DNA from 3 places in the Rhizobium sp. RAF56 genome. Region 2 is predicted to be linked to each of the others. Evidence: riboswitches for the same ligand, from Rfam matches in the RefSeq annotation. Region 2 holds a riboswitch; each other region holds the start of a gene.
The links. A riboswitch is a leader RNA that binds a small molecule or an ion and turns the genes downstream of it on or off. The one in region 2 is predicted to bind S-adenosylmethionine.
Positions count from the first base shown of each region.

Region 1: another riboswitch for S-adenosylmethionine. It lies ahead of AB4048_RS12555 (hypothetical protein); the one in region 2 lies ahead of metA (homoserine O-acetyltransferase MetA).
Region 3: another riboswitch for S-adenosylmethionine. It lies ahead of AB4048_RS16460 (O-succinylhomoserine sulfhydrylase); the one in region 2 lies ahead of metA (homoserine O-acetyltransferase MetA).

Region 1 covers NZ_JBFRDU010000012.1:122,400-128,900, forward strand. The annotation lists gene AB4048_RS12525 (AAA family ATPase) at 1-444, shown strand, start outside; gene AB4048_RS12530 (YkgJ family cysteine cluster protein) at 692-1,435, shown strand; gene AB4048_RS12535 (hypothetical protein) at 1,594-2,289, shown strand; gene AB4048_RS12540 (hypothetical protein) at 2,289-2,720, shown strand; gene AB4048_RS12545 (hypothetical protein) at 2,722-3,180, shown strand; gene AB4048_RS12550 (hypothetical protein) at 3,416-3,712, opposite strand; SAM-I-IV-variant riboswitch at 4,054-4,149, shown strand; gene AB4048_RS12555 (hypothetical protein) at 4,184-4,756, shown strand; gene AB4048_RS12560 (hypothetical protein) at 4,925-5,059, shown strand; gene AB4048_RS12565 (hypothetical protein) at 5,049-5,357, opposite strand; gene AB4048_RS12570 (UvrD-helicase domain-containing protein) at 5,519-6,501, opposite strand, start outside.
Region 2 covers NZ_JBFRDU010000009.1:175,241-181,741, forward strand. The annotation lists gene AB4048_RS10275 (MFS transporter) at 164-1,345, shown strand; gene AB4048_RS10280 (ABC transporter ATP-binding protein/permease) at 1,419-3,314, opposite strand; gene AB4048_RS10285 (AAA family ATPase) at 3,472-4,308, shown strand; SAM riboswitch at 4,354-4,431, shown strand; gene metA (homoserine O-acetyltransferase MetA) at 4,477-5,403, shown strand; gene AB4048_RS10295 (vWA domain-containing protein) at 5,408-6,501, shown strand, end outside.
Region 3 covers NZ_JBFRDU010000018.1:6,519-13,019, reverse strand. The annotation lists tRNA gene AB4048_RS16475 (tRNA-Gly) at 96-169, opposite strand; gene AB4048_RS16470 (alpha/beta fold hydrolase) at 281-1,045, opposite strand; gene AB4048_RS16465 (2'-deoxycytidine 5'-triphosphate deaminase) at 1,227-2,321, opposite strand; SAM riboswitch at 2,395-2,473, shown strand; gene AB4048_RS16460 (O-succinylhomoserine sulfhydrylase) at 2,518-3,702, shown strand; gene apaG (Co2+/Mg2+ efflux protein ApaG) at 3,903-4,295, shown strand; gene AB4048_RS16450 (Hsp33 family molecular chaperone) at 4,381-5,376, opposite strand; gene argF (ornithine carbamoyltransferase) at 5,442-6,359, opposite strand; gene AB4048_RS16440 (aspartate aminotransferase family protein) at 6,426-6,501, opposite strand, start outside.

The sequences.
Region 1 (6,501 bases), on a different contig from region 2:
TCACGAGAGGCGACATGGTTCAAGCTCACGGGTGTCGCACTCGCCAATGCCACGGCCAGCTACGGGCGCAGCGACAACATCGTCGTCGCCGAGCGATGGCAACCGCCGAGCCTGTGGCTGGGGCTCGATGCCAGCATGCAGGAACGCATCCTCTCCGAGATCGAGAAGGGCATGGACGACGGCGAGAAGTACAGCATCGCGGCGAACGTCGGGAAACGATGCGTGTCGAACGCCTTCGCGAAGCACGACGCCACGCAGTCGAAAGCGGACGCCCGGCTGATCGTCAAGGAGTTTATCAAGGGCGGATTGCTGCGTGAGGATATCTACGAGAACGGTGACCGGAAGAAGGTGAAGGGCCTCGTCACCGGACCGTTCAGGCACATGAAGATCGACTTGTCGGGCGTGCCCGGCCACACGAGCGACGGCGCGGAGGACGAAGCGTGATTGCAACTTCTGATACTGCGCGATTACCCCATTCTAATCGCGCATCGATCGCGCAAATCGAGTGCGCGATTAACCCATTCGTCCACTACGTGCTTGCGCAATCGCGCAGCACTCGCGCAGGGGCGCTCGCTAATCGCGCATAGTGGGCGTTGCGCGACCAATCGCGCAATCGCGCAATGCAACCGGCGACTGCGCGATGGCCATCGCAGCGTCGAGACCAACCGATCAAACAGGGGATAAATGAACCATGACGACGACTACGAAAATAGCTGCCTATCAAGCCGGTGCGCGTGATCCCGGTACCGCTTCAAACTTCATTCGCAGCATGACACGGCGGGCCGATCCGGCGCGAGTACCTTGCGGGGGATGCACGGGCTGCTGCCGCTCGGCGTACCTGTTCGCAGACCTCGACGCGGAAGAGTGCGGGCGGTTTCCCGACGCCGTCCATAGCGATGTCGTCGGCGGCATGGTGCTGCCGAAGCGTGAGGACGGATCGTGTACCTACCTGATCGAAGGCAAGTGCTCGATCTATGAACGCCGCCCTCGCGCCTGCCGCGTCTACGACTGCCGTGACCGGCTACTGCTCGGCGCTTTTGACGGGAACGACCCGGTGATGTTGCAGGCATTGCAGGAATGGGCACCTTTCAGGACGCCGACTGGCGAGGACATGGACCTGCTCTCGGCGGCTCGCGCGGCTGTACAAGTCGATGGCCTGCCGGAAACCTACAAGGAAGCACTGGCCAAGTTCTGGGCTGTTTACAGGAGGCCCAAGCAGTGGCGGAAGCTCATGAAGGTCGCAGCCAAGTTTCGCAGGCGTTTTGCCGCCATGCCGGTGGATGAGGTCCGCATGCTTTATGCGGAGTTGGTCGCTTCAGCGACAGCAAGATGTAAAACCTTGGGCGAAACCCGCCGGGCTCCCGCGCCCGGCTCAATGGTCCGTTGCCTGAAATCACCTGTCGGCCCGCGCCGCGTCGCCGAGCGACGGTCATAAAGGCTTTCAGATGGCGCTATCGGATATATCCTCCGGTACCCTACGATCTAAGTGATTGTAAATAAACGCTATAAAATCGCGATTGACGTCTACCCACAGTTGGGCTCACATTTTCATCCTGAAGGCATTGAATTTTGGGTAGAGGTCGAGACTAATTCATGGAAGCTACAGCCAAGCCGAACGGCCACGCGGCCAAGAAGCAGACGAAAGAGCGCACGGCCAAGAAGAAGGCGACGAACGGGCACGCACGGCTGTCCAACAGGGTTGGCGTCGCTACCGGTGCCGCTCAGTTTCTTGAAGCTGTCGATCATCGATCCCGGGCGGCGAGGCGTTATCGCGACCTTTGCGCCGACCTCGCCGAGCACCTTGGTGGTGCAGCCCACATCAGCGCCGTGAGAGAGCACATCATGCGCCGTGCCTGCGCTTTAATCGTCTGGGCCGAAGCCGAAGAAAGCAAATTGGTTGAGGTCCAAGAAGGCCCGCCCTTCGATCCCGTGGTCTATTCCACGGCGGTGAATAGCCTTCACAGGCTTCTCCAATCGATTGGCCTCAACCCGCACCTGAAAGTTTTTGCTCCCGATTTGCGGAAATATGTCAGCGCCGTCATCGACGCTGGCGAGACGGTCGACATCGTGCCGGATCAGCCTGTCCCGGACGCCGAGCCAGTTAAGCGAGATGCCCGTGGGCGCGTACTGCGCGGAACGCCCGAACAGGCCGAGGCCGCACGGCGCATGCGCGAAACGGCGGCAAAGAAGAAGGCCGAGCGTGAGGCCGCCGAGCTGCGGATGGTTCGGGAGGCCGTCGAGAGCGCCAAGGCCGAGCACGCCGCACGACAGGCCGGGGGTGAACCCTGATGGCCAAGGACAGCAGCGAGCTAAGGGCTGACCTCGTACAGATGCTGATGTTCGACCGCCAGAGCGCGCTCTACCAGAACAATGCAGGTGCCGCCGTTCAGGCCAGCTCCCGGGTCGTCGACCTGCTGCTCGGACGCCTCGCCGACGAGGCCAAGGACGTCACGCCAATCGGGGTGGTGCAGACGGTCGTCGTCCATCAGCATTTGTGCATTGCCTGCCGTCAGCAGTTGGGGTTGGAGGCAGCGCCAGTGCATGCAGCCCTTACCGATGCCGAGCGGCTGCGCGTCGGCGGCTGGGACGAGCCCGACTTCGACCCCGATGCCGCCGCCGCTGGCCAGCCCGAACCCGCCGGCCCGTCCGCTATCCGCAAGCCCGCCACCATTTCCGTGCCGAAGCTTCCGACGCCGAAGCGCACCGTCAGGAGGGCTTGATATGGCAGCAGCACCAGCAGTGGCACGCAACAACACCACCCGACCGAAGGGCGTCACATGGGTCCCGTCGAAATGGCGCTCGACGTTCCGCCATCGCAAGCAACGGTTCTGGCTCGGGCACTACCCCGACAAGGCGGACGCGATCCAAGCCAGCGAGGACGCCCGCCTGCGCTTGGGCATCCCGCAAGCCCGGGCCGGTTCAAAGCGCGTCAACCGCCAGCCCGGCTATTGGGTGGCGCGCATCATGATCGACGGCAAGCGGCATTTTCTGGGCCGCTTCGATAGCGCCGCCGAGGCGGCGGCGGCGTATATGGCGGTGGCGTGGCAGGCAAGCGGCATGCCGCAGAGGCGGGAGAATGACGATGGACATTGCCAGAGGGCTTGGCCTGAAAGGATCAAGGCATGCCTCGGGAACCGAACAGGCAGGATCGTGCCAAGGCCAAAGCGGCTCGATCTCTGATGCCGCCAAGGAAAGCCTCCGCAGTCTAGTCTGGCAGCAACATCACGCTCACCAAATCCGACTGACGGTGATCGAGGGCGTCGTCAACCCTGGTGAATACCCATGCCTACAGTAGGCCAAGGCAGGCACTAGGACCTGAGCAAATTGCGTTCTGAAAGCCATACGAAGGCCAACAAAGACGCTCTGGCAGAGGTCCGATTAATGACTTGCCTCCGCCGAGAGGCTCTCAACCGAATTAGTCGTTGATAGACAGCGGGCAAAGCTCCACCGCGCCGATAGTGATTGCTGCGGCAGAACCCAAGCAATCGTAGTAGCAGATTTTGTTCATGCCACTCGTTCGCTCGCCGGTCTTAAAGCACATTACGGCTACCTGCTTACCGGCAACAACGTCGCCGTTGTGTTTCCACTGCGACGACAGCTGACCAATAGTCGAGCCGTTCGACTTCGCGTTGGTGTTGTGGTCGAACGTCGTATCAGCGAACGCTGCCGTTGCGAGCAGCGAGAGACCCGTTGCCAAAATCATCTTCTTCATGTTGTCTTCACACCCCTATTCGGCACGGACAATTCCCTGCCGCCTAACACATGGGATGAAAGCTGAGGCGCTGCTTGATTAGCGACGCCAATCTCTTGCTATCAGCTGCCAATTTTGGTGGGAACCTCTCAACCCAGCCAAATGGTTCTCCTCGGACGCCTTACCGAAGAAGCCAAGGACGCCACGCCGGTCGCGCAAGTCAACGTCATCTCCGATGGATATTCCTTCTGACTAAAGTCCGATCACTTGTGTTTCGATGCCAAAATCTTGCGCATCGCCGCCATGACTATCGGGCTACTCGGGGCCGCCATTGACATTGCCGTTGTCCACACCCCACTGTCTTTTTGCATCCAGAGAGGGCTTCGGCCCCGCCAACCAGCCTTGACCGGCAACGGTGGTACGACGATGTGGCCCAACGGGCAACAATTGGTCGTCAGCCCTCCAGATGCGTGTGCAACTCTGGAGGTTTTTATGCTTTCACGACGTGGTTTTCTGGTTGGAACGGGTGGTCTGCTCACGGCGGCGTTCGTCAACGATGCGCAGTCATTTGTGCTTCGGAACGACCAGCCGCTGCTGGTCACGCCCCCGCAAATTGCCCAAACCTTGTTCTGGTATGACAATGATGAACAGGGCTTGATGCTGACGATCGGCGAGTGGGATGTCTGCCCACCACCACCAACGTGGCGCGAATTCTTTGTCAGCGAAGGCGTACCGCACGGGACGGAGCCGGACGCGGACCGCATATGGACGGAGCACAACATTGAACCGGCGGACTACGATGAGCAGGTTGATGGATTGTGGTGGGAGACCCGGTTCGACCTTAAGACTGGCCCGACTGCCAAAGCCTATCATCTTTTGAGGAAGCTCGATCTCGGTCCTACTCTCAAGCGTTCAACCGAACAGTCGCACCTGGTGTTCCGCGAGGGTGATCTTAGCAATCAAGACAGCCGCTGGGTCGACGCACGCAACCACCTCACCCTGTCCCTGTTGCAGGCCCGGCTGATCGATTTGAAGCTTCCCATCAGCATTGCAAAGGGAGCCTGATGCGCATCCAAAAGACGAACTCACAGTGGATCGAGCAACCCCAGATGGCTGTGGAGAACTCCTTGCTCGAAAGCCGGAAAGCCCAGCGTCACGACGCAGAACGAGATCTTTGCGCTGGAGCGCGCCCTCCTGGCGCAGGAGACGCACCAGAAGTAGCCTGAGGGCGTCATGAATTATCTTAGCACCGAGGAGGGCAAGAAACGCGGTATCATGGGCGCGGTCGCCGCCGGGCTGCTATCAGTCCCGCAGGCCAAGGAGTTCACGAGCCAGCAGCGGGGGCAACCACAGCGTCTCAAGATGTAGCAAAGGAGGCATATGATTTCTTCGCCTCGTCAGTATACAGCCACGCGACGCCGTGCTCGATGGCCCGCTCCCAGACCCAGTCGAAGTCTGCGGGCGACCACTGGAAATTGGCGTCTTGTTTCATGCCGAGCCCTTCCATGATCTCGCCGCCCTCCCAGAACAGGAGGTCGGCGAGGTTCATGTTTTCGCGTTCGGTGCGTTCGGCAATGAACTGCCTGCGGCACTCCTGAATACCCCATTCGCGGTCGGTCTCACTGTACCGGCCTTTGGCGTCGAACCAGCGACCGCTTTTCTGCATGACCTCATCGAATTGGCTCGAGAGGAAATCGTTGAAGTCTTCTTCTTCTTCGGGGGAAAGGAGCGTGTGTGTCATGCCCCCAATTTAAACCAGCGGCTATCCTTTTCAAAGGACATAACGGCCACGCCGTATCATCGGCCGAGGCCGCTCGGGGGCGTGGCCTAAAGCTTTGACTTTGTAGCCCCGACACCCGCCATGTTGGTCAAAATCTTAGCCTTTCCGGTGCAGACAGGATATCGCACGCAGCTCAGGAAGGCACCGTAACGCCCGGATCGTTCGATCAGCCATCCATCCTTGCACGCTTGGCATGATGGATAGGTCGCTGCGCAATTACACTCGACCTCCGTTGATCCGTCTCGATATCTTGGAAGTCCAACACCACAGGACGAGCAAGCGGGTAGCAAATTTCCGCAATGTTGCACGTGCTCGCAGCGATACCAGGTTCGACCATCCTGGCCCCGCACGTCCAGTAACCTTCCGCCACACTCTCCACACTCGTGCGCCGTCTGTCCGGCGCCAGCTCCCCGTAAAATGCCATATTCGGGGTCCTTGTTGAGTTCGGTCACAAAGGACGATGGTCTCGAGTTCGAGGCGAGGATCGTCATGGTGTGGCGGGCCCGGGTCATTGCAACATACATGACCCGCCGCTCTTCGGCGTTTTCGAACAACTCCTCCTCCGGCGATACCAACGCAAGCAAGGGATCGTCGACGATCTCGGAGGGGAAGCCCATTCGGCCGCTGTCCGCGCTCAGAAGTATCACATGATCGGCTTCGAGGCCCTTTGATGCATGGATTGTCTTGAAGCTAATGTGCAGCCGGGGGAAACGCCGTTTCAGATCAATGATGTCCGGCGCGAGAAAGCGATACCGTCCCAGCAGCAATACGCTTGCCGTGTTCGTGGGCTCAATCCTGGCGGACATTCCTGCCAGAACTTCGCCGAGCTTTTTTTCCTCCTCGCCCCTCGGCGTCATCACGATCCCGATGGCCGGTTCGGTTGCATTCCCTGCCGGAACGATCTGCTTGGAGATCTGGGCCGGGTTTTTCAGCACGAATGTTCTGGCCGCGTATGCGATCTGGTCTATCGATCGGAAGGTGCGACCAAGATCTACAGTCCGATGGACGCCGGTCTCTCCGTTGAAGCTGC
Region 2 (6,501 bases):
GATTGTATCCTCTTCGTGAAATACATTCACGAGTATCGTTCCATTCCATGGCATTATCAAGCCAATCGCGGCGAGCCATATAGACGGCACGATCCGGTCGAGCGCCGGGCGCTCAACCATCCTTTCAAGGAGCCTGAGAATGGCCGGAAAAAATATGTCTGCCATGCCGCCGGCGCTATTTGCGCTGACCATCGCGGCCTATGCGATCGGGACAACGGAATTCGTCATCGTCGGCCTGCTGCCGACCGTTGCTTCCGATCTTCACATCACCCTGCCGCTCGCTGGCCTCATCGTCAGCGTCTATGCGCTCGGCGTCACCTTCGGCGCGCCGGTGCTGACGGCGCTGACCGGCAATCTGGAGCGCAAGGGCCTGTTGCTTGGCCTCATGGCCCTGTTCATTGCCGGCAACGGCATGGCGGCGTTGAGCACCGGATATCCCATGTTGCTGGTCGCCCGCGTGCTCTCGGCCTTCGCGCATGGCGTCTTCTTCTCCGTGGGCTCCACCATCGCCGCGGATCTCGTGCCGCAGAACCGCCGCGCTTCGGCGATCGCCATGATGTTCATGGGCCTGACCGTCGCGATCGTGACCGGCGTTCCACTTGGTACGTTCATCGGCCAGACGTTTGGCTGGCGCGCCACCTTCGCCGCTGTGGCAGGGCTCGGCATGGTCGCGCTCGCGGGCATTGCCCTGCTCTTGCCGAACAATCTGAAGAAGGCACCGCCGGCGGGCATGATCGAGCAGGTTCGTGTGCTCGGAAGCGGTCGCCTGCTCATCGTTTTTGCCATGACCGCGCTCGGCTACGGCGGCACCTTCGTCACCTTCACCTTCCTGGCATCGATGCTGCAGGAGATCACCGGCTTTGCCGCATCCTCCGTCAGCTTCATCCTGATGCTTTATGGCGTCGCGATCGCGATCGGCAACATCGTCGGCGGCCGGCTGGCCAACCGCAGCCCCGTCAAGGCGCTGACCGGGTTGTTTCTGCTGCAGGCGCTGGTGCTCGTCCTCTTCAGCATTACCGCGCCCTCGCCATGGCTCGCCATCCCGACGCTCGCTGCCCTCGGCTTCCTCTCGTTCGCCAACGTGCCGGGCCTGCAGCTCTATGTCGTTCAGCTGGCGAGGCAGTTCCGCCCCGCCGCGGTCGACGTCGCCTCTGCCTTGAACATTGCAGCCTTTAATCTCGGCATTGCCGGCGGCGCGTGGATCGGCGGCCTCGTGGTGCAATCGCCGCTCGGCCTTGGCGCCACGCCCTGGGTCGGCGCCCTGCTGGTCGGCGGCGCCCTTGCCCTCACCATCCTGAGCGGCGCCCTCGACCGCCGCTCGAACCCCGTCGCGCAGCCGGCCTGACGACATTTGAGCCTCGCGCATAGCCCTCTTGGGCAGGCGCGATCAGGTCAGCTTCAAAGATGTGCGAGTTGGATCAGCGCCGCCCGCTCACGGCGCGGCTGCGCGGTGCGGAGGAGGAGATGGACATCGGCTTGGTCTTGCCGGCGGCCGACGGTGTCTGTGCCGGCGTATGCCGGGTGGAGGAAAGCGGCGCCGGAGGTGGCGGGACGAGTGCCTGCAGATGCAGGACGCGCGGCGACAGAGCCGAAAGATAGGCTTCGGAACGTCCGATATAGATCGTCGTGGTGTTCTTCATGCCGGCAAGCAGTTGAACAAAGCGCTGCTGAATGTCGGGCTCGAGGCCCTCCAGCGTCTCGTCGAGGATCATCCAGCGCGGCTGGGCGAGCAGCGCGTGGGCAAAGGCGACGGCCTTCTGTTCGTCGGCATCGAGCGTACGGTCCCAGCGGGCACGCGTATCGAGCTTGCCCTTCAGGCGTCCGAGGCCGACCTTTTCTATCGCCGCTTCGACGTCCGCGTCGGGATAGGTGCTCAGATCCTCGGGGAAAGCCACCGCCTCGCGCAACGTGCCGCCGGGCACATAGGCGGTGTGCGGGACGAAGAGCATGCTCTCTCTCGAAGGGAGGTCGATCTTGCCGCTGCCGCAGCGCCACAATCCGGCCAACGCCTGGAACAGAAGCTTCCTGTTCACGCCGTGGTCGCCGTTGACCATGATCCGCTCGCCTTCGTTGATCGTCACGGTTCCCTCGCGAATGCGGAAACCGTTTTCGGCGATATCCTCGGTGCTCCTGGTCGAAACGACGAGATCTTCAAGCGTCAGCTTGCCGGGATCGGACTGGTCGACGGCGATGGTGTTGGCAGGCTGTGCACCCGTATCCATCTCCAGCAGCGCCTGGCGAAAGTCGGTCACGCGCATCAGCGTCGCACGCCATTCGGCGATAGGCCCGAAATTCGCGACATACCAGCGAAGCGCGGTGTTCACCTGGTTGAACGCCCCGACCACCATCATCAGCTGGCCGAAGGTGAGGCCGCCAGTGAAATAGGCGGGCGCGGCGACCAGGATCGGGATGACGAGCACCATCCAGCCATAGCTTGCCGACACCCAGGTCAGGTTGGTGTTGGCGATCGCCAGCTGGCGAATGACTGACAGCACGGAGGAGATATCGGTATTGATGCGCCGGCGCTCGTTTTCCTCGCCGCCCGCGACCGTGATTGCCGCCATGTTCTCGCTGGCGTGCATCAGCGAAAAGCGCAGCTCCGCCTCCTTGGAGTAGCGATCGGCATTGAGCCGCACGAGCCGGCGCCCGACGAGTTGGCTGAGGAACGACGCGGACGCGGCGTAGAGGATCGCCGCCCAGACCATGTAGCCGGGGATGGAAAAGCTTCTGCCGTAAAGATGGAAGATGAAACCGCTCGACAGCTCCCAGAGCACGCCGATGAAGCTGACAAGCAGGATCGTCGACTGCACGAGCCCGATGGCAAGCCCGGTCGTGCTCTCGGACAGCAGCCGCGCATCTTCGTGAAGGCGCTGGTCGGGATTGACGCCGATGAGGCCGGAGGCGGCGAGCCTGAGCGCGCGCTTGGCCTGCAGCCATTGATTGACGAGATCGCGCACCAGACCTTCGCGCATGTAGAGCGCTGCCATCTGGTTGAACCAGGCCTGGATCACATTGAGGACCAGTAGCGAGCCGGCAATGATGCCGAAGACGCCGAGCTGATGAAGGAACTCGGAGCCGTCGCGTCGCGCCAGTGAATCGTAGAACGGCGCGTTCCATTCGTTCAGCATCACCTGGACGTAGGCCGTCAACAGAATGACGGCCAGCAGTGCGACCACCAGTGCGATCAGCTTGAGGCGAACGGGAGAATTCCAGAAGGCCGAGAACATCATTTTCAGGCGAGATAAGACACTCAGATCGTAACCAACGCGATCACTTTTAAGAATGCCGGGCTTGCCTTTGGTATCAACGGCCATCACGCTTTCCTGCAACGCTCTCCCACTCACATACTCATGGCCAACCCGCATGTCCATCCATGCCCCCCAGAAGCGCATCCGCGCCTGCGGTTCTTAGCCCTTGAACCGTACTCCTCAGATCGCTAGCTTGCGCCCCAAACGTTAGGAAAACCTTCCAATGCAGTTTAAAGGCACGTCTCAATACATCGCCGACAAGGATCTCATGGTCGCCGTCAACGCCGCGATCCGGCTGGAGCGTCCGCTCCTCGTCAAGGGAGAACCGGGAACCGGCAAGACGGAACTCGCGCGCCAAGTCGCCGCCGCCCTCGGCCTCGACCTCATCGAATGGGCCGTCAAATCGACCACCAAGGCCCAGCAGGGCCTCTACGAGTATGATGCAGTCTCGCGCTTGCGCGACAGCCAACTCGGCGACGCTCGAATCAACGACGTGTCCCAATATATCCGAAAAGGAAAGCTCTGGCAGGCCTTCACGACACCCCAAAAATGCGTACTGCTGATAGACGAGATTGATAAGGCGGATATCGAATTCCCGAATGATTTGCTGCAGGAACTCGATCGGATGGAGTTTCATGTCTACGAGACGGACGAAACCATCCGCGCGCTCCATCGCCCCATCGTCATCATCACGTCCAACAACGAGAAGGAACTGCCGGACGCATTCCTGCGCCGCTGCTTCTTTCACTACATCCGCTTTCCCGATGCCGAAACGCTGTCGCAGATCGTGGAAGTGCATTATCCCGGCATCAAGCGTTCCCTGGTCAGCGCCGCCCTGACCCGCTTCTTCGAGATCCGCGACGTGCCGGGCCTGAAGAAGAAGCCGTCGACCTCGGAGGCGCTCGACTGGATCCGGCTGCTGGTCGCCGACGATGTCGACCCTTTGACGCTCGGCGCCGACGCGAAAAACGCGCTGCCGAAGCTGCACGGCGCATTGCTCAAGAACGAGCAGGATGTGCACCTCTTCGAGCGGCTCGCCTTCATGGCGCGCAGGCAGTAACAGCCGCTCCCCGCGCCCGGTTGATTTTGCGCCAATCCGGCGCTATTTAAGGCCCGTGGTGATTTGGCCGGCCGGCTTGCAGCCACGTTAAACAACTCGCTAAAGGGCCGCGTGCGGACCGGTAGCGATTTTTTCGCGGCCGGTTTTTTGCATTTGTCGAGTATAGCCATGCCCATCAGGATTCCCGATACGCTGCCCGCCTTCGAAACCCTTCTCAACGAGGGCGTGCGGGTGATGACGGAAACGGTCGCGATCCGTCAGGATATCCGGCCCCTGCAGATCGGCCTGCTCAATCTCATGCCGAACAAGATCAAGACCGAAGTGCAGATGGCGCGCCTTGTCGGCGCCTCGCCGCTACAGGTCGAACTGTCGCTGGTGCGCATCGGCGGCCACAAGGCCAAGAATACTTCCGAGGATCATCTGCTCTCCTTCTACCAGACATGGGATGAAATCAGGCACCGCAAGTTCGACGGCTTCATTATCACCGGCGCCCCCATCGAGCTCCTCGACTACGAGGAGGTGAGCTACTGGGACGAGATGCGGCAGATCTTCGACTGGACCGCGACCAATGTGCACTCGACGCTCAACGTCTGCTGGGGCGCGATGGCGGCAATCTACCATTTCCATGGGGTGCCGAAACATACGCTGAAGGAGAAAGCCTTTGGCGTCTATACGCACAGGAACCTCAAGCCGGCGTCGGTCTACCTCAACGGCTTTTCGGACGATTTCGCCATTCCGGTGTCGCGCTGGACGGAAGTGCGCCGTACCGACATCGAAAAGCAGCCGAGCCTCGAAATCCTGATGGAATCCACCGAAATGGGCCCCTGCCTGGTGCGGGAGCAGGCCTGCAACCGGCTCTACATGTTCAACCACGTCGAATACGACTCGACGTCGCTTGCCGACGAGTATTTCCGCGACGTGAACGCGGGGACGCCGATCAAGATGCCGCACAACTATTTCCCGCACAACGACGTGGAGTTGCCGCCGCAAAATCGCTGGCGCAGCCACGCGCATCTGTTCTTCGGCAACTGGATCAACGAGATTTACCAGACCACGCCCTACGACCTGGAAGAGATCGGCACCGACAGGGACTGACGTCATGTACATCCCCTTCTTCCTAAAGCTGAAGGAAGCGAAGATCCCGGTAACGCTGCGGGAATTCCTGTCGCTTCTGGAAGGAATGGAGAAAGGGATCGCCGACGACGATGTCGAGGCGTTCTACTATCTGGCGCGCGCGACGCTCGTCAAGGACGAGCGCTTCATCGATCGCTTCGACCAGGTCTTCGCCGCCTATTTTAGGGGTGTCGAGGCGATCGGCGGCGGCGCCGGGACGGAAGCGGTGCCGATCCCGGAAGACTGGCTGCGCAAACTCGCCGAGAAGCATCTGACGGACGAGGAGAAGAGGCTCATTGAGGCGCTCGGCGGCTTCGACAAGCTGATGGAGGCCTTGCGGCAGCGTCTCGCCGAGCAGAAGGGCCGCCACCAAGGCGGATCGAAATGGATCGGCACGGCTGGAACATCGCCGTTCGGCGCCCATGGCTACAATCCCGAAGGCGTGCGCATCGGCCAGGAGACCTCCCGCCACCGCCGCGCGGTCAAAGTCTGGGACCGGCGCGACTTCAAGAACCTCGACGACAATGTCGAGCTCGGAACGCGCAATATCAAGGTGGCGCTAAAGCGGCTGCGTCGCTGGGTGCGCGAGGGAGCCGCCGACGAACTGGATCTTTCAGGCACGATCCGCTCGACCGCCGAGCATGGCTATCTCGACGTCAAGACCCGGCCGGAGCGGCGCAACGCCGTAAAACTCCTGATGTTTTTCGATGTCGGCGGCTCGATGGACGGTCATATTCGCGTCGTCGAGGAGCTTTTTTCGGCCGCACGGTCCGAATTCCGGCATATGGAATATTTCTACTTCCACAATTGCATCTACGAAGGCGTATGGAAGGACAATCGCCGCCGGCGCGTCGACGTGACCGCAACCACGGACCTCGTGCGCACCTTCGGTTCGGACTATCGCGTCTTATTTGTCGGCGATGCCTCGATGAGCCCCTACGAGATCACCCATGTCGGCGGTTCGGTCGAGCATTGGAGCCCTGAGGCGGGCGGCATCTGGCTCAATCGCGTGACCGATCATTTCCGCCGCTGTGTCTGGCTCAATCCGGTTCCCGAGGACTATTGGGGCGGCACCAACTC
Region 3 (6,501 bases), on a different contig from region 2:
ATCAGCCGCAAGATTGCCGGAGCACGTGTTGTAAATCGCCGTGAACCGTCAGTGTAACGAGTGAAACGCCTACCTATCTAACAAATTGAAATCATTGGAGCGGGTGAAGGGAATCGAACCCTCGTATTCAGCTTGGGAAGCTGCTGCTCTACCATTGAGCTACACCCGCGACGTTTGGAGATTTCCAACAGTTCCTTGCCGGTGTCAAGGCGGAAAACGCGGTGGCTCCGGCGTTGCCGCGGTCTGGTCTTTGTGCGCGTCAGGCCGGCCCGCGGGCGCTTCAGCCGGCGGCCTCGATGATGAGGTTGGTGATCACGTCCGGCTGGGAGATCAGCGAAAGATGGCTGGCCTTCACTTCGATGGTCTTCGCCCCCATGCGCTTGGCCATGAACCGCTCGAGGTCGGGATTGATCGTCCGATCCTCGGTCGAAACCGCGTAAAAACTGGGCTTCGAGCGCCAGGCGGCTTGCGTGGTCTTGCCGGCGAGAAGGTCTTTGTGGAACGGTTCCTGTACGGCGTAGAGCACCTTCGCTCTTTCTTCCGGCAGGTCGCCTGCGAAATCGCGCAGGAACGCCTCCTCGCCGAGCCGTCCCTCGTCACCGTCGAAAACGATGCCGGCGGTCGCCGGCGGGGTGGGGAAGGTCTTGGCGAGCGCGGTATAATCCTCGCCGGCGTCCGGCGCGCGCGCGGCGACATAGACCAGCGCCGAAACGTTCGGATGGACGCCTGCCTCGGAGACGATCATGCCTGCAAAGGAATGCCCGACCAACACGGTCGGCCCGTCCTGGCGGGCCAGCACGCGCGAGACCGAGGCGGCGGCTTCAGGCAGCGTCGTCAACGGGTTCTGGACCGCCGTGACGTTGAACCCTGCGGACTGCAGCCGCGCGATCACCTCCGACCAGCAGGATCCATCCGCAAACAGCCCGTGCACCAGCACGACGTTGCGGGCTTTCACGGGGGCTGAGGATGCGGCGAAGCCGACGGTCGAAATCAGCTGCATTGAGCCGGCCGCAAGGGCGAGCGTGAACGTCCGTCTGTTCATCATCGTCGGAAACCTCAAGGTCGATCATGATGCAGAATCGATATGTAGGACCGTGTCCGCTCCTCAAGGGTGCGGCCCGACGATTTTTACTGAGTGCCTGATGCCGTCCTAGACCGTTTTTACGCAATTCCGGACGGAAAACCGTGTCACACTTTTCCTGGAATTGCTCTAAGCGCGCCTGGTGTCAGAGCCTGAAATGCTTCGACAGTTTCAGACCCTGGGCCTGATAGTTGGAGCCGAGGCCCGAGCCGTAGAGGCTGGAGGGCTGTTCCTGCATATGCTCGTAGACGAGGCGGCCGACGATCTGGCCGTCTTCTAGGATGAAGGGCACTTCGTGGCTGCGGACTTCGAGCACGGCGCGACTGCCGCGACCGCCTGCCGGAGCGTGGCCGAAGCCCGGATCGAAGAAGCCGGCGTAGTGCACGCGGAATTCGCCGACGAGCGGATCGAACGGCGTCATTTCCGCCGCATAGAGCGGCGGAACGTGCACGGCCTCGCGCGAGACGAGGATATAGAATTCGTCCGGATCCAGAATGAGTTCCGTGCGGCCGCGGCTATAGAGCGGCTCCCAGAAATCGAAGATGTCGTGCTGGTCTTTTTTGTCGACATCGACGACGGCGGTGTGGTGCTTGCCGCGATAGCCGATCAGGCCGGCCTTGTCGCCGGTAAGGTCGATCGAAAGCGCAATCCCGCCGCCGCTGACATTCGGCCGCTTGGCGGCGACCAGCGTCTCGCGCTCGTGCAGCGCCAGAAGCTCGGGCTCGCCGAGCAGCGCCTGGCCGACGCGGAAGCGGATCTGCGACAGCCGCGAACCGCGCCGCACGACGATCGGGAAGGTGCGCGGGCTGATCTCCAGATAGAGCGGTCCGGAATAACCGACCGGGATCTTGTCGAATTCCTGCGCATAGTCGGTAATGACGCGCGTGAAGATGTCGAGGCGGCCGGTCGAACTCTTCGGATTGGCCGAGGCCGACATGTCGGCCGGCAGGTCGAGCGCTTCCATCAGGGGCACGATGTAGACGCAGCCCGTTTCCAGGACGGCGCTTTCCGTGAGATCGATGACATGCAGGCTCAGCCGGTCGAGCTTGTCCGCGACACGATGCGAGGGGCCGGGCATGAAGCTTGCCCGGACGCGAAATGCCTTGGCGCCAAGCCTCAGGTCGAGGCTCGCCGGCTGGATCTGGTCGCGGTCGAGCGCTTTTTCGCTTCTGAGGCGCCCCGTGTCGAAAAGCGCCGAAATGGCGCGATCCGCCAAGATTCCTGTTTCGCGAGCCATCATGTCCCATCCATATTTTGCCGCCGACAAAACCAAAATCGAGGAATTGACGCAAGCCGTCAACGGCGGTATTGCAGTCTTATCCCGTGGTGATTTGGCCGGTCGGCTTGCAGCCACGTTAAACAAGTGGCTAAAAAGACCGGGGTTGGAACCGGTCTGCTTTCGCGACCGGTTTTTTTGTTTTGAAAGTGGTGATGGCATGAGCAAGACTTGGCGCCCCGCAACCCAACTCGTTCACGGTGGCACGCTCCGTTCGCAATATGGCGAGATGTCCGAAGCGATCTATCTCACACAGGGCTTCGTCTACGAGAACTCGGAAGCCGCCGAGGCCCGTTTCAAGGGCGAGACCGAGGGCTTCATCTATGCCCGCTACGGCAGCCCCACCAACGCCATGTTCGAAAAGCGCATGTGCCTGCTCGAAGGCGCTGAGGAGGGTCGCGCCACCGCTTCCGGCATGGCAGCCGTCGCCGCAGCGGTGCTCTGCCAGGTGAAGGCCGGCGACCATATCGTCGCGGCCCGCGCCGTCTTTGGCTCCTGCCGCTATGTCGTCGAGACGCTGGCGCCGAAATACGGCGTCGAGTGCACGCTGGTCGATGGCCGCTCGCTGGAAAACTGGGAAAAGGCGATCAGGCCGAACACCAAGGTCATGTTCCTGGAAAGCCCGACCAATCCGACACTCGAAGTCGTCGATGTCGCGGGCGTTGCGAAACTCGCCAATCAGGTCGGTGCCAAGCTGATCGTCGACAACGTCTTTGCAACCCCTCTCTTCCAGAAGCCGCTCGAACTTGGCGCGCATATCGTCGTCTATTCCGCGACCAAGCATATCGACGGCCAGGGCCGCTGCCTCGGGGGCATCGTTCTGTCCGACAAGAAGTGGATCGAGGAAGAGTTCCAGGAATATTACCGCCATACCGGTCCTGCCATGTCGCCCTTCAATGCCTGGACGCTTCTGAAGGGCATCGAGACGCTGCCGCTGCGCGTGCGCCAGCAGACGGAGAATGCGGCTGCCGTCGCCGATTTCCTCGCCGCGCATCCCAAGGTCGCAAAGGTCATCTATCCCGGTCGCAAGGACCATCCGCAGGCCGACATCATCGCCAAGCAGATGACCGGCGGATCGACGCTGGTTGCAGTCGAACTGAAGGGTGGCAAGGACGCGGCTTTTGCGCTGCAGAATGGGCTCGAGATTACGCGCATATCCAACAATCTCGGCGACTCCCGCAGCCTGATCACGCATCCGGGAACCACCACGCACAAGAACCTGACGGAAGACGCTCGCGCCGAACTTGGCATCTCGCCGGGCACCGTCCGCTTCTCCGCGGGCATCGAGGACACCACCGATCTCGTCGAGGACTTCGCCCGCGCGCTTGACAAGGTGTCGGCCTGACCGAACACCCGGCGGCTCGCGAAAGCGGCCGCCGATCGCCAAAAAAGACGCGCTAATAGTCAGGTTAACCCTGAATTTTAGCGTTAACAGTCGGTAAAGCTCCCGCAGCGTACTGTTCTAGAATGATTCGCCAACGATTTCTTGACGGGCGGCTCGGCCTGCGGCTATCGGTTGGTGTGTCAAAACTAGGCCACTCGCATATGTATCGCGCCCTAACACGAGGCATCGAGGTCGTCGTCGAACCGTTTTATCTGGAGGAGCAATCCGATCCAGACGACGATCGCTATGTCTGGGGCTACCGCATCGTCATTTCGAACAATTCGGTGCTGACGGTGCGACTGGTCAATCGATACTGGCACATCACCGATCAGAACGGCCAGGTCGACGAAGTCAGTGGCCCGGGCGTCGTGGGTGAACAGCCGAGGCTGAAACCGGGCGACACTTACGAGTATTCCTCCGGCTGCCCGCTCGATACACCATCGGGCATGATGTTCGGCCATTACCAGATGGAAACCGACGAGGGCGAACTGTTCGACGTCGCCATTCCGGCCTTTTCGCTCGATACGCCGGGCCTGCTACGCACGCTGAACTAGAGCAGATCAGCTTTTCTTTGAATCGCAGATCCGCTCTATCTTTTTGTTTTCACGAGCGCCTGCAATTGCCTCGGCAAGCGTCCGGCTATTCGGCCTCGGCGCTGACTTCCGCCGCCTCGAAACGATAGGTCGTCGAGCAGAATTCGCACGTGACCGCGATCTCGCCGTTATCCTGGGCCGCTTCGATGTCGTCGGCGGACAGGCTCTTCAGCACGCCCTTCAGCCTGTCGCGCGAACAGCTGCAGCGGTCGACTACCGACTGCGGTTCGAAGACGCGAACGCCGCGTTCGTGAAACAGGCGGAACAACAGCCGTTCCGTGCCGACCTGCGGGTCGGTGAGCTCATCCGCATCGATCGTCTCGACCAGCGAGCGGGCTTCGGCCCAGGCATCGTCCTCGATGCTGCCGGTTGCAACGATATCGCCATCGCCGCCATGGAGGTCGGGCTGGCGCATGCGTTCGGGCGCCTCGGGCAGGAACTGGGCGATCAGGCCGCCCGCCCGCCAGCGATGACGCGGCTTGCCCGCCGCATCGCGGTCGAAAAGCTCGGCAGCACTTAGCCGCACCCGCGTCGGGATCTGTTCCGACTGACGGAAATAGACGCCCGCGATCTCTTCGAGAGAGCGGCCGTCGAGCGGCACGATGCCCTGGTAGGGTTGCGAGTAGCGGCCCTGGTCGATGGTGAAGGCAAGCACGCCGGCGCCGAGCAGCTGCTCCGGCTCCGTTTCGCCGGCTGCCACGGCGCGCTCCAGCGCTTCCGCGTTGAAGCGAGCATAGGCGCGGACGTTTTCCGGCGTCGCGAAATCGGCGACCAGCATGTCGACCGGCCCGTCGCTCCTGGTCTGCACGGTGAACTTGCCGTCGAACTTCAGGGACGTGCCGATCAATACCGTCAGCACAACTGCTTCGGCCAGCAGCCGCGCCACCGGCTCGGGATAATCATGCCGGGCAAGAATGGCATCGAGAAGCGGACCCAGCTGGACGGCGCGTCCGCGCACGTCCAGGGCTTCCACCTGAAAAGGAACGACATGGTCATCCCCGGCAAAATCGAATTGGCCGAGCGATGCGGCACTTTCCGCCATATATCCTACTCCTAGTCCTTGGGCGCAGGTTGCCGCCCGGAGGCTGCGGCGCGCCGCAGCCTGAATTAGATCACACCCAGGCACCATGCCAGAATAGATTTCTGCGCATGCAGGCGGTTTTCCGCCTCGTCGAACACTACGGATTGCGGGCCGTCGATCACCTCGTCCGTCACCTCCTCGCCACGATGGGCGGGCAGGCAATGCATGAACAGCGCCTGGCTGTCCGCGTGCTTCATCAGCGCCGGGTTGACCTGATAAGGCTGGAAGATGTTGTGACCGCGCGCCCGGTGTTCCTGGTTCATGGAAACCCAAGCATCGGTAACCACGCAATCTGCGCCGGCAACCGCGCGCTCGGCCTCGTGGCAGAGCAGGATGTCGGCGCCCTCGTTGCGGGCCCAGTTCAAATAGTGATCCTTCGGCTCGGAACCAAGGGGTACCGCCATCGTCATGCGATAGCCGAAGCGGGCAGCGCCTTCGACCAGGGAATGCAGCACGTTGTTGCCGTCGCCGGTCCAGGCGACCGTCTTGCCCTTGATCGGGCCGCGATGCTCCTCGAAGGTCATGATGTCGGCCATGATCTGGCAAGGATGGGTGTCGTCGGTCAACGCGTTGATGACGGGCACCGTCGCATACTCGGCAAGCTCCAGCATGCGGTTGTGATCGGTGGTGCGGATCATGATGGCGTCGACGTAGCGCGACAGCACCTTCGCCGTGTCGCCGATCGCCTCCGCCCGGCCGAGCTGCATTTCCGTGCCCGAGAGAAACAGCGTCTCGCCGCCGAGTTGCCGCATGCCGACGTCGAAGGAGACACGGGTGCGGGTCGAGGGTTTCTCGAAGATCATGGCCAGCATCTTGCCGGCAAGCGGCTTGCCGGACGTGCCAGCCTTGGTCGCCTGCTTGCGGACCTTCGCGTCCTCGATGATGCTGCGCAGATCGGCAGCGGCGACCGCGGAGAGATCGAGGAAATGCTTTGGGGATGCCATGATCTGTCTATGCTCCAAAAAAATAGGGCGCCCGCAAGGGCGGGCGCTCCGGGCAACCGCCCGCAATCAAGCCGATTTCAGTGCCCTTGCCGCGCGCAGGCTCTCAACCGCCCTTTCGAGCCGCGCCAGCCCATCGCGGGCC